4 regions of the Janthinobacterium sp. SUN100 genome follow, and region 1 is predicted to be linked to each of the others. Evidence: predicted binding sites of a transcription regulator. Region 1 holds the regulator's gene; each other region holds the start of a gene.
What was found. The regulator FNR, encoded in region 1, switches genes on or off when oxygen is low (the NO sensors DNR and NnrR bind a similar motif). The targets are predictions, from matches to a motif close to TTGATNNNNATCAA.
Positions count from the first base shown of each region.

Region 2: O0881_RS20425 (FeoA family protein) is a predicted target of FNR. The motif match lies at 648-661, and genes of this name have one in related genera.
Region 3: O0881_RS21700 (universal stress protein) is a predicted target of FNR. The motif match lies at 796-809, and genes of this name have one in related genera.
Region 4: O0881_RS06920 (OmpW family outer membrane protein) is a predicted target of FNR. The motif match lies at 1,237-1,250, and genes of this name have one in related genera.

Region 1 covers NZ_JAPUBU010000003.1:717,465-719,664, reverse strand. The annotation lists gene ccoG (cytochrome c oxidase accessory protein CcoG) at 1-200, shown strand, start outside; gene O0881_RS19740 (FixH family protein) at 303-827, shown strand; gene fnr (fumarate/nitrate reduction transcriptional regulator Fnr) at 965-1,723, opposite strand; gene O0881_RS19730 (response regulator) at 1,973-2,200, shown strand, end outside.
Region 2 covers NZ_JAPUBU010000004.1:79,693-81,892, forward strand. The annotation lists gene O0881_RS20415 (energy transducer TonB) at 1-294, opposite strand, end outside; gene O0881_RS20420 ((2Fe-2S)-binding protein) at 312-527, opposite strand; gene O0881_RS20425 (FeoA family protein) at 940-1,224, shown strand; gene O0881_RS20430 (ferrous iron transporter B) at 1,227-2,200, shown strand, end outside.
Region 3 covers NZ_JAPUBU010000004.1:355,918-358,117, reverse strand. The annotation lists gene O0881_RS21705 (HD domain-containing phosphohydrolase) at 1-661, shown strand, start outside; gene O0881_RS21700 (universal stress protein) at 974-1,810, shown strand; gene O0881_RS21695 (hypothetical protein) at 1,880-2,200, shown strand, end outside.
Region 4 covers NZ_JAPUBU010000001.1:1,592,912-1,595,111, reverse strand. The annotation lists gene fur (ferric iron uptake transcriptional regulator) at 1-28, opposite strand, end outside; gene O0881_RS06925 (LysR family transcriptional regulator) at 269-1,165, shown strand; gene O0881_RS06920 (OmpW family outer membrane protein) at 1,312-1,926, shown strand; gene O0881_RS06915 (MetQ/NlpA family ABC transporter substrate-binding protein) at 2,018-2,200, opposite strand, start outside.

The DNA.
Region 1 (2,200 bases):
CCGGCTTGCCGGGCCTGACCTTGCTGACGCGCGAAGAAGTGACCTTGCAGCCGACGGAAACGCTGGGTTGGCCGATCCGCCTGCGCGTGCCGCACGGCGTGGGAGAGAAGGGCTCGAACAAGATTGCGATCGAATTGCAATCGCTGGACGACCCATCGCTGCATGTGCGTGAAAGCGCGGTATTCATCGTGCCGCGGTAACAAGGAAAGGCGGACGGGGACCGGGTGCCCTCGCCGCCGCCACGAAGTTGCAGGAAGGCCGGTCCCCATGCGGGGACTGGCTGATTAAACAGGAGAAATACCATGTCCGACAGTCTGAAACTGCAAGCACCCGTTGCACCGTGGTACAAGCACCGCTGGCCATGGCTGCTGATGATCGGCCCCGGCCTGTCCGTGGTCGTCGGCAGCTTCATGGGCTATATCGCGTTTACGCAGCCCGATGCGCTGGTGGTGGGCGATTATTACAAACAGGGCAAGGCGATCAACCAGGATTTGAAGCGCGACACGATCGCCAGCGACCTGGCGATGGATACGCGCCTGTCGTATGACGTGGCGCAAGCGCGCCTGACCGGTTCCGTGCACAGCTTCGGCAAGGCCTATCAGGCGCCTTTGCAGCTGCACCTGGCGCATGCGACCCTGCCGGAAAAGGATATCAAGGTGCTGGTGCAACCCGATGCGGCCGGCAATTTTTCCGTGGCGCTGCCGATGCTCGAGCGCAGCCGCTGGCAAGTGCTGGTGGAAAACGACAAACGCGAGTGGCGCCTGTCCGGCATCTGGACCTGGCCCCTGCAGCGCAGCATCGCGCTGCATGCGGATGAAGAGCTATAACGTACAGCGCCGGGAAAACCGTAGCGAGCGGCAGTGATTTGTGGTTGAGAAGCGCAGCTGTGCTATGCACGGGGGCGCCGAGCCAGCGAGCATCGCAGGCCGCAAAGCGCGACGCGCAGCAGGTTTTGACGGTGCTGTTACTTGCAGGTGTCCGTGCCGGCCGTAATCGCCTTCAGCTTGGCCGGCTGCAGGATTTCAATTTCCCGGTTGGAGACGCGCAGCCAGCCTTCCTTCTTGAACTTCGACAGCAGACGGCTGACGCTCTCGATGGTCAGGCCCAGGTAGTTGCCGATTTCCTCGCGCGACATGCGCAGCTGGAAATTGCTGCCCGAATAGCCGCGCGCTTCATAGCGCGACGCCAGGTTGACGATGAAGGCGGCAAAGCGCTGCGTCGCCTGCATATTGCCCAGCAACAGCATGACGCTTTGCTCGCGCGTGATTTCCTGGCTCATCATGCGGTGGAAATGGCGCAGCAGGGTCGGCATATTGCCCAACAATTGTTCCAGGCTGGAAAACGGGATTTCACACACTTCGCTGTCTTCCAGCGCCACCGCATTACAGTGGTGGCGGTCGGCGCTGATGGCGTCCATGCCCAGCAGTTCGCCCGCCATCTGGAAGCCCGTCACCTGCTCTTCGCCGCCCGGATTGATCTGGTACGTCTTGAAATGCCCCAGGCGGATCGCATACAGGTTCTGGAACGAGTCGCCGATACGGAACAGCGAGGCGCCGCGCACGATCTTGCGGCGGCGGCCGATGATCTGGTCCAGCCTGTCCATGTCGCCCACATCGAGGCCCATCGGCAGGCACAATTGATGCATGCTGCAGGTCGAGCATCGCGCACGCAACGCCTCCACGTTCACGGTGGGCAAGGTTGGAGTGAGTAGCGCTTCAGTCATGTCGGTACCTTTTAGAAAATGCAACAACAAGTTTACTGCATACAGCCGCATACAGGGTTGCCGTATGCCAATTTCACCGTAAATTCGGCGAATAAACGACGTCCAGCCTTTAATTATATGGCAACATCGTCAAAAGCCCGTACAGGGCGGGCAATTTGCGCGGCGGCGCTTGCCAAGCTGGGGTATTGATAGGAAAATTCCTGACAGCATTATCTGCCGCCTGTGCCGCCCGGTACTGAAAAGGAAATCATGAAGCCTCTCGGCATTAAAACAAAAGTCGCGCTGGCCACCAGCCTGACCTCGATCGCCATGATCGCGCTGGTCACCATGATCCAGGTGCAGCACATGCGCGACGACTTCACCCGAGTACTGCTGAGCCAGCAATCGTCCCTGATCACCCGCACCGCTGCCGAGCTCGACGACAAGCTGGGCATGCTGCTGCAGATCGTCACCCTGACGGCCAGGCAGCAGCCGCCG
Region 2 (2,200 bases), on a different contig from region 1:
CAGCGGCAGCGGCGGGATCACGGCGCGCGGCACGGGGGCGCTCAATTCCACGGTTTTCGGTACGGACGGCGCTGGCGGCTTGGGCGGCGCCGGCGGGGCGATGATGCTGATGGTGGTGATGGTCGGCATGGCCGCCGTGACCACGCGGCTCAGCAGGCCGCTCTGGATGGCGTAAAAGCCGGCGATGTGCAGGACGACGATGGCCATCAGCGGCGCGAATTTGTTGCGCTTCTTGTCGAAGTCGGCAAATTGCTGCACGGCCTGCACCGTTACGGGCGGGGGCATCATCGTCATGGCGTTCATCGCTTTCTTTAGTTTGTCAGTACAGCTCGCATCAATACGGTTTCTTGCAGCGCCACGGTGGCGTTCAGGTGATCGTTCAGCACTTCCCGCGCGCAGGTGTGGCATTTGCCGCAGCAGGTGGCCACGCCCAGGTCGCGGCGCAGTTCGGCCATGCTGGACAGGCCAAGATCGACGGCTTGACGGATTTCACGATCAGATATGTTGTTGCAGACACATACAATCATTGATACACCTTCTGGCTGGAGGATGAACAGACACTAGTGCTGGAAAGCATTGTTGCTAGTGTTTTAATGAGAATCATTATCATTACGTTTCATTGTCGCGCAAAGCGGGGGACAATGCAAGTGATTTTGATCAAGTGTGCGGCAGTTGGCGGCCTGGCGCCGCAGCTTCACAGGCCATGTTTCCGAATGACGCAGCCCTTGATGGGGGCGGCTCTCCGGGCTAAATAAAAACTATTCGCATTCATGTTTATAATGCTGGTATTGTCTCGGACGGTCACCGTCTGGACAGATTGAATGGCCGCTTGTCGGTAATGCGCAACAGTTGCGTTTTACCTCACAAACCTGGAACCGGTGCAAGGCGCCTTGCGCCGTCGCCGGTATCAGGTGTTCTTAATTTGAACGGAATTTGCTCATGACTCTAGTTCCACCCATGATGACGCTCGATGCGCTGGCAGTCGGCCAGAGCGGCACGGTGTTGCATATCACGCCCCACACGGCAGGACAGACGGAGGACGGCGTCGACCTGGCCCGCCGCTTGATGGAGCTGGGGTTCGTTCCCGGCGAACGAATCCGCATGCTCAAGCGCGGCATTCCCGGCGGCGATCCGCTGGCCATCAAGGTCGGCAATGCCACGTTCGCACTGCGCCGCTTCGAAGCGGCGCTGATTACGATTCAACCGCTGCTTCAACCGGAATGACCATGGGTGCTGTCGAAACTATCGTGGATGCAGGCGTGCACAAGCCGCCGCATCAGCCACAAATTGCCTTGCTGGGCAATCCGAACTGCGGCAAGACCGCCCTGTTCAACCGTTTGACGGGCGCGCGCCAGAAAGTGGCGAACTACGCCGGCGTGACCATCGAGCGCAAGGAAGGCCATTTCACCTCGCCAGCCGGCAAGCCCGTGCGCCTGCTCGACCTGCCGGGCGCCTACAGCCTGTCGGCCACCACGCCCGATGAAGCCATCACGCGCGACGTGGTGGGCGGCTTGCGCCGCGGCGACCCGCGTCCGGACGCCATCATCTGCGTTGTCGACGCCACCAACCTGCGTCTGAATCTGCGCCTGGTGCTGGAAGTCAAGCGCCTGGGCCTGCCCATGTTGCTGGCGCTGAACATGACGGACGTGGCGCGCAAGCGCGGCATGCTGATCGACACGGTGAAACTGTCGCAGGAACTGGGCATGCCCGTGGTGGAAACCGTGGCGGTGCAGCACGATGGCGAAAAAGCCTTGCTGAACGCCATCGACGCCATGCTGCCGCTGCCGGCCGTGGAAGCGAAACCGCTGGCGGCCATCGATGCCGTCACCGTCGAAGAAACCCAGCGCGAAGTGCGCCGCATCCTGTCCGCCGTCAGCAATGACACGAGCGACAAGGGCAACCTGACGGAAAAGATCGACGACGTGGTGCTGCACCCCGTGTTCGGCCCCATCATCCTGGCCGTGCTGATGTTCCTGATCTTCCAGGCCGTGTTTGCCTGGGCCGCCACGCCGATGGAAATGATCACCGATGGCGTGGGCCACCTGGGCGCCGTGCTGACGGCGAACATGCCAGACGGTCACCTGAAAAGCTTGCTGGTGGAAGGCATCATCGGCGGCGTCGGCAGCGTGCTGGTGTTCCTGCCGCAGATCCTGATCCTGTTCTTCTTCATCCTGAGCCTGGAAGACTGCGGCTACCTGCC
Region 3 (2,200 bases), on a different contig from region 1:
CGTGCGCACGCACCTGTCGCTGGTGCGCATCGATGAATTGAAGGAAACGCGGCTGCAGATCGTCCAGCGCCTGGGCCTGGCGGCCGAATACAAGGACAATGAAACAGGCTTGCACGTGATCCGCATGAGCCATTACGCCCGCCTGCTGGGCGTGGCCGCCGGCATGGACGAGGCCGCCGCGGACGACCTGCTGCACGCGGCGCCCATGCACGACGTGGGCAAGATCGGCATCCCCGACCGCATCCTGCAAAAGCCGGGCAAGCTCGACGCGGACGAATGGACCATCATGCAGACGCACGCGCGCATCGGCGGCGACATCATCGGCGAACATGCGGAAGGCGGCATGCTGGCGCTGGCGCGCGCCATCGCCGTGTCGCACCATGAAAAATGGGATGGCAGCGGTTACCCGAACGGCTTGGCAGGCGAAGCGATCCCGCTGGCGGGGCGCATCGTCGCAGTGGCCGACGTGTTCGACGCGCTGACCTCGGTGCGCCCGTACAAGCGCGCGTGGTCGGTGTCCGACGCCGTGGGCTATCTGCAGGCGCAACAAGGCAGCCATTTCGATGCGCGGCTGGTCGACCTGTTTGTCGGGGAATTGCCCGCCATCGACGCCATCCGGCTGCGCTGGGCAGAGAAAGCGGAACACCACGCGCCCGCTTGAAGAGTGAACTCCCGCCACGGCCAGCGTTGTTGCGTCACACAAGCAAGTGCCGGACAGATGGCGCCGGCGCCGATGCAGACCACTGGAGGGGCCAGGAGTTCAATGCCATTATGGCTGGCGCTGGGGCGGGCATTTTGATGCACATCAAACAGCTTGCACTTTCCTGGCTGCGCACTTGCAGATGGCCCTGGCCTCTCTTTTTTTGACTTACATCAAGCCCAGCATAAGAAAAGCCCCGGCCAGCACGGCAATGCTGGACTTGCCCGTGTTGCCGTTCTAGCCTTGTTGCCATCCTGACTACCGAATGACAACATGGCTTACAAATCCATCCTCGTCCACGCCGACCTGTCGCGCCATGCGCCGCAGCGCATCGCCATCGCGGCGCGGCTGGCGCACGCGCACCAGGCGCACCTGATCGGCGCCGCCATGACGGGCATGTCGCGCTTTACCCTGGAAAACAACCGCGGCATGCGCGGCGCGGCCGTGGCGGCGCAGATTTCAGCCTTGCACGGGCAGGCAGAACAGGCGCTGGACCAGTTCGAGACGCTCGCGCGCCAGGCCGGCGCCGTCTCGCTCGAGCGGCGCCTGATCGAAGACGACGAGGATGGCGGCATGGCCGTCAGCGCCCGCTACAGCGATCTGACCGTGCTGAGCCAGCACGACGCCGGCGAAGCCTTGCCCGGCGCCATGAGCGACCTGGTGCCCTACGTGATGCTGAACGCGGCCCGTCCCGTGCTGATCGTGCCGCGCAGCGGCCAGTTCGCACAGGTGGACAACACGGTGGTGGTGGCCTGGGATGGCAGCATGGAAGCGACGCGCGCCATCGGCCACGCCTTGCCCCTCTTGCGCGCGGCGCGCCTGGTGGTGCTGGCCCTGCTGCATCCGCCCGTCGGCCACGCGCAGCCGGCGCGCCATCCGGGCGCCGACATCGCCGCCTACCTGAGCCGCCATGGCGTGCCCGTCGAAGTGCGCCCGGCCGTCGCCACGGGCGACATCGGCGCGGCGCTGCTGGCCATGGCCGCCGAAGTGCATGCGGACCTGCTGGTGATGGGCGGCTACGGCCACGCGCGCTTCCGCGAAATCCTGCTGGGCGGCGTGACGGAAACCGTGCTGCGCCAGATGACCTTGCCGGTGCTGATGGCGCACTGACACCAAGCGCGCTCCATGTCGTTGCACAATGGGTATACTTGCCTGTTTATCCATATCAAAGCAATGTACATGAACCAACAACTCGTCAATTGGGGCAATAGCCTGGTGCCGTTCGGTGGCGAACTGCTGTGGAGCGCCCTGCCGTGGATGCTGCTGTGCAGCGCCGCCGGCTTCGTGCTGGCGCTCGGCATCTGCTACCAGCTGGCCAGAAAATGCCTGCTGGTGCGCCGTCCCCGCGCCTGGCATGTGGCCGCCAAGCTCAGCTATGTGCTGATCCTGCTCGCGCTGCCGCTCCTCGGTGCCGGATTTGGCGCCGTGCACAGCGTGCACCGCGTGGTCAATCAAGCCCTCGAGCGCGACTTGCAGCCCGTGGTCGAAGCGCAGATGCCG
Region 4 (2,200 bases), on a different contig from region 1:
ATTCACGCAGTTCCCTCAATATATCCATGTCTCCCATTCCTTTTTGTAGTCGCCCGAGCGAGGTATTGCATTATATCGCAAATGATAATCATTACCATTCTCATGTGTGTACTGTAAATAGTATGCCGCGCGGGCGGGCGGCAATCCAGTGACATCGGCGCAAGTGGCGCTTGCGTGGCAGGCAACTGATGCCAGCAATATTGGTTGCCGATGAAAAGTGGCGGTCGAATCGCTATACTGTGCAGCAAGGAATAACAATGGAGGGGGCATGGACCGATTTGATGCGATGCGCATCTTTGCGCGCATCGTCGAACTGCGCAGTTTTACGCAGGCGGCGCATGACCTTGGCTATCCGAAGGCCACCGTCACGCATGCGATCAAGCAGCTGGAAGCGCGGCTGCGCGTGCGCCTGCTGCAGCGGACCACGCGGCAAGTGATGCCCACGCCCGATGGCGACGCGTATTACCAGCGCTGCGTGCGCCTGCTGGCGGACCTGGAAGAAACGGAAGCCGTGTTCAGTTCGGCGGCGCAGCAGCCGGCCGGCAAGCTGCGCATCGACTTGCACGCGACCCTGGCCATGCACTTCGTCATGCCCGTGCTGGACCGCTTCTGCACCCGCTATCCGCTGATCGAACTGGAAATCGGCATGGGCGACCGCCTCGTCGACCTGGTGCGCGAAGGCGTCGATTGCGTGCTGCGCGTGGGCGAACTGGGCGACTCGTCGATGGTGGCGCGCCGCGTGGCGCTGCTGGAACAGGTGACGTGCGCCAGCCCCGCCTACCTGGCCGCGCACGGCACGCCGGAGCATCTGGCGCAGCTGGATGGCCACCGCGCCGTCAATTTCTTTTCCGCCCAGACGGGCAAGGTCTGGCCCTTCGATTTCAAGGTGGAAGGCCAACGCCGCAGTGTGGCCTTGCCGGGCACCGTGTCCGTCAACAATGCCGACGCGTATCACGCCTGCTGCCGCGCGGGCATGGGCTTGATCCAGGCGCCCCGTTATCACCTGGAGCGGGCGCTGGCGGCCGGCGAACTGGTGGAAGTGCTGCGGGACTGGCGGCCCGACCCGCTGCCCGTGTCCGTGCTGTATCCCCACCACCGGCAATTGTCGCCGCGCGTGCGCGTGTTTGCCGACTGGGTCGCCAGCCTGTTTGCCGACGTGCATTGATGCGCTGCAATGCGGCAATTTTTGACCTGGGCAAAGGAAAAAATCCCTCTGGTGATGCCATATAGCACTATTTGATGTGGATCAAAGTTTTTGTTGCACTGCACTCTTAGACTTCGCAGCGTTACTTAACGACAGAGGAAAACATAATGAAAACGTCCGCAACTGCAGCAGCAATCGTCCTGGCCGCCATCGGCGCATTCGCCGGCAACGCCATGGCACAGGAAAGCCCATGGCTGGTCCGTGCGCGCGCCGTGCATATCGATCCGGCCGATAAATCGACTCCTGTTGGTGGCCTCGGTGCATCGGACCGCTTGACGGTCAGCAGCAAGACGATTCCTGAAATCGATATTTCGTACTTCTTCACCCCGAATATCGCTGCCGAGCTGATCCTGACCTACCCGCAAAAGCATGACGTCAAGCTCGATGGCGGCCAGGTCGGCACCTTCAAGCACCTGCCGCCGACCCTGTCGCTGCAATACCACTTCATGCCTGAAAAACAGTTCAGCCCTTACGTGGGTGCCGGCGTGAACTACACGAATATCTCGGGTGTCAAACTGCCCGGCCTGCGCCTGGAACACGACAGCTGGGGCTTCGCGCTGCAAGCCGGTGTCGACTACAAACTGGACAAGAACTGGTCCTTGAACTTCGACATCAAGAAAGTGCAGATCCGCAGCGATGTACTGACCGCTGCTGGCGGCAAGGTCAGCGAAGTCAAGATCGATCCTATCCTGATCGGCGTAGGCGTCGGTTACCGCTTCTAAGCAGTGATGGCGCCCGGGTGGCGCGCAGAATAAAAAAGACGGCCAGGTGTGAACCTGGCCGTCTTTTTGTGTGCAGCGCCTTGCTTTCGCCTTATTTTTTCAGCGTCTTTTCCAGTGCCAGCTGGTAATCCGTCTTTTCGTAGCCGGCCAGGTATTTGTTCGTCGCGTCGAGGAAGGCGCGCGAGCGGTAGGCCGCTTCCAGGTCCTTGACCCATGGCTTGGCCTTGTCGGCCGTGCGGATGGCCACCAGGTTGATGTAGCTGTCCGAAATCTT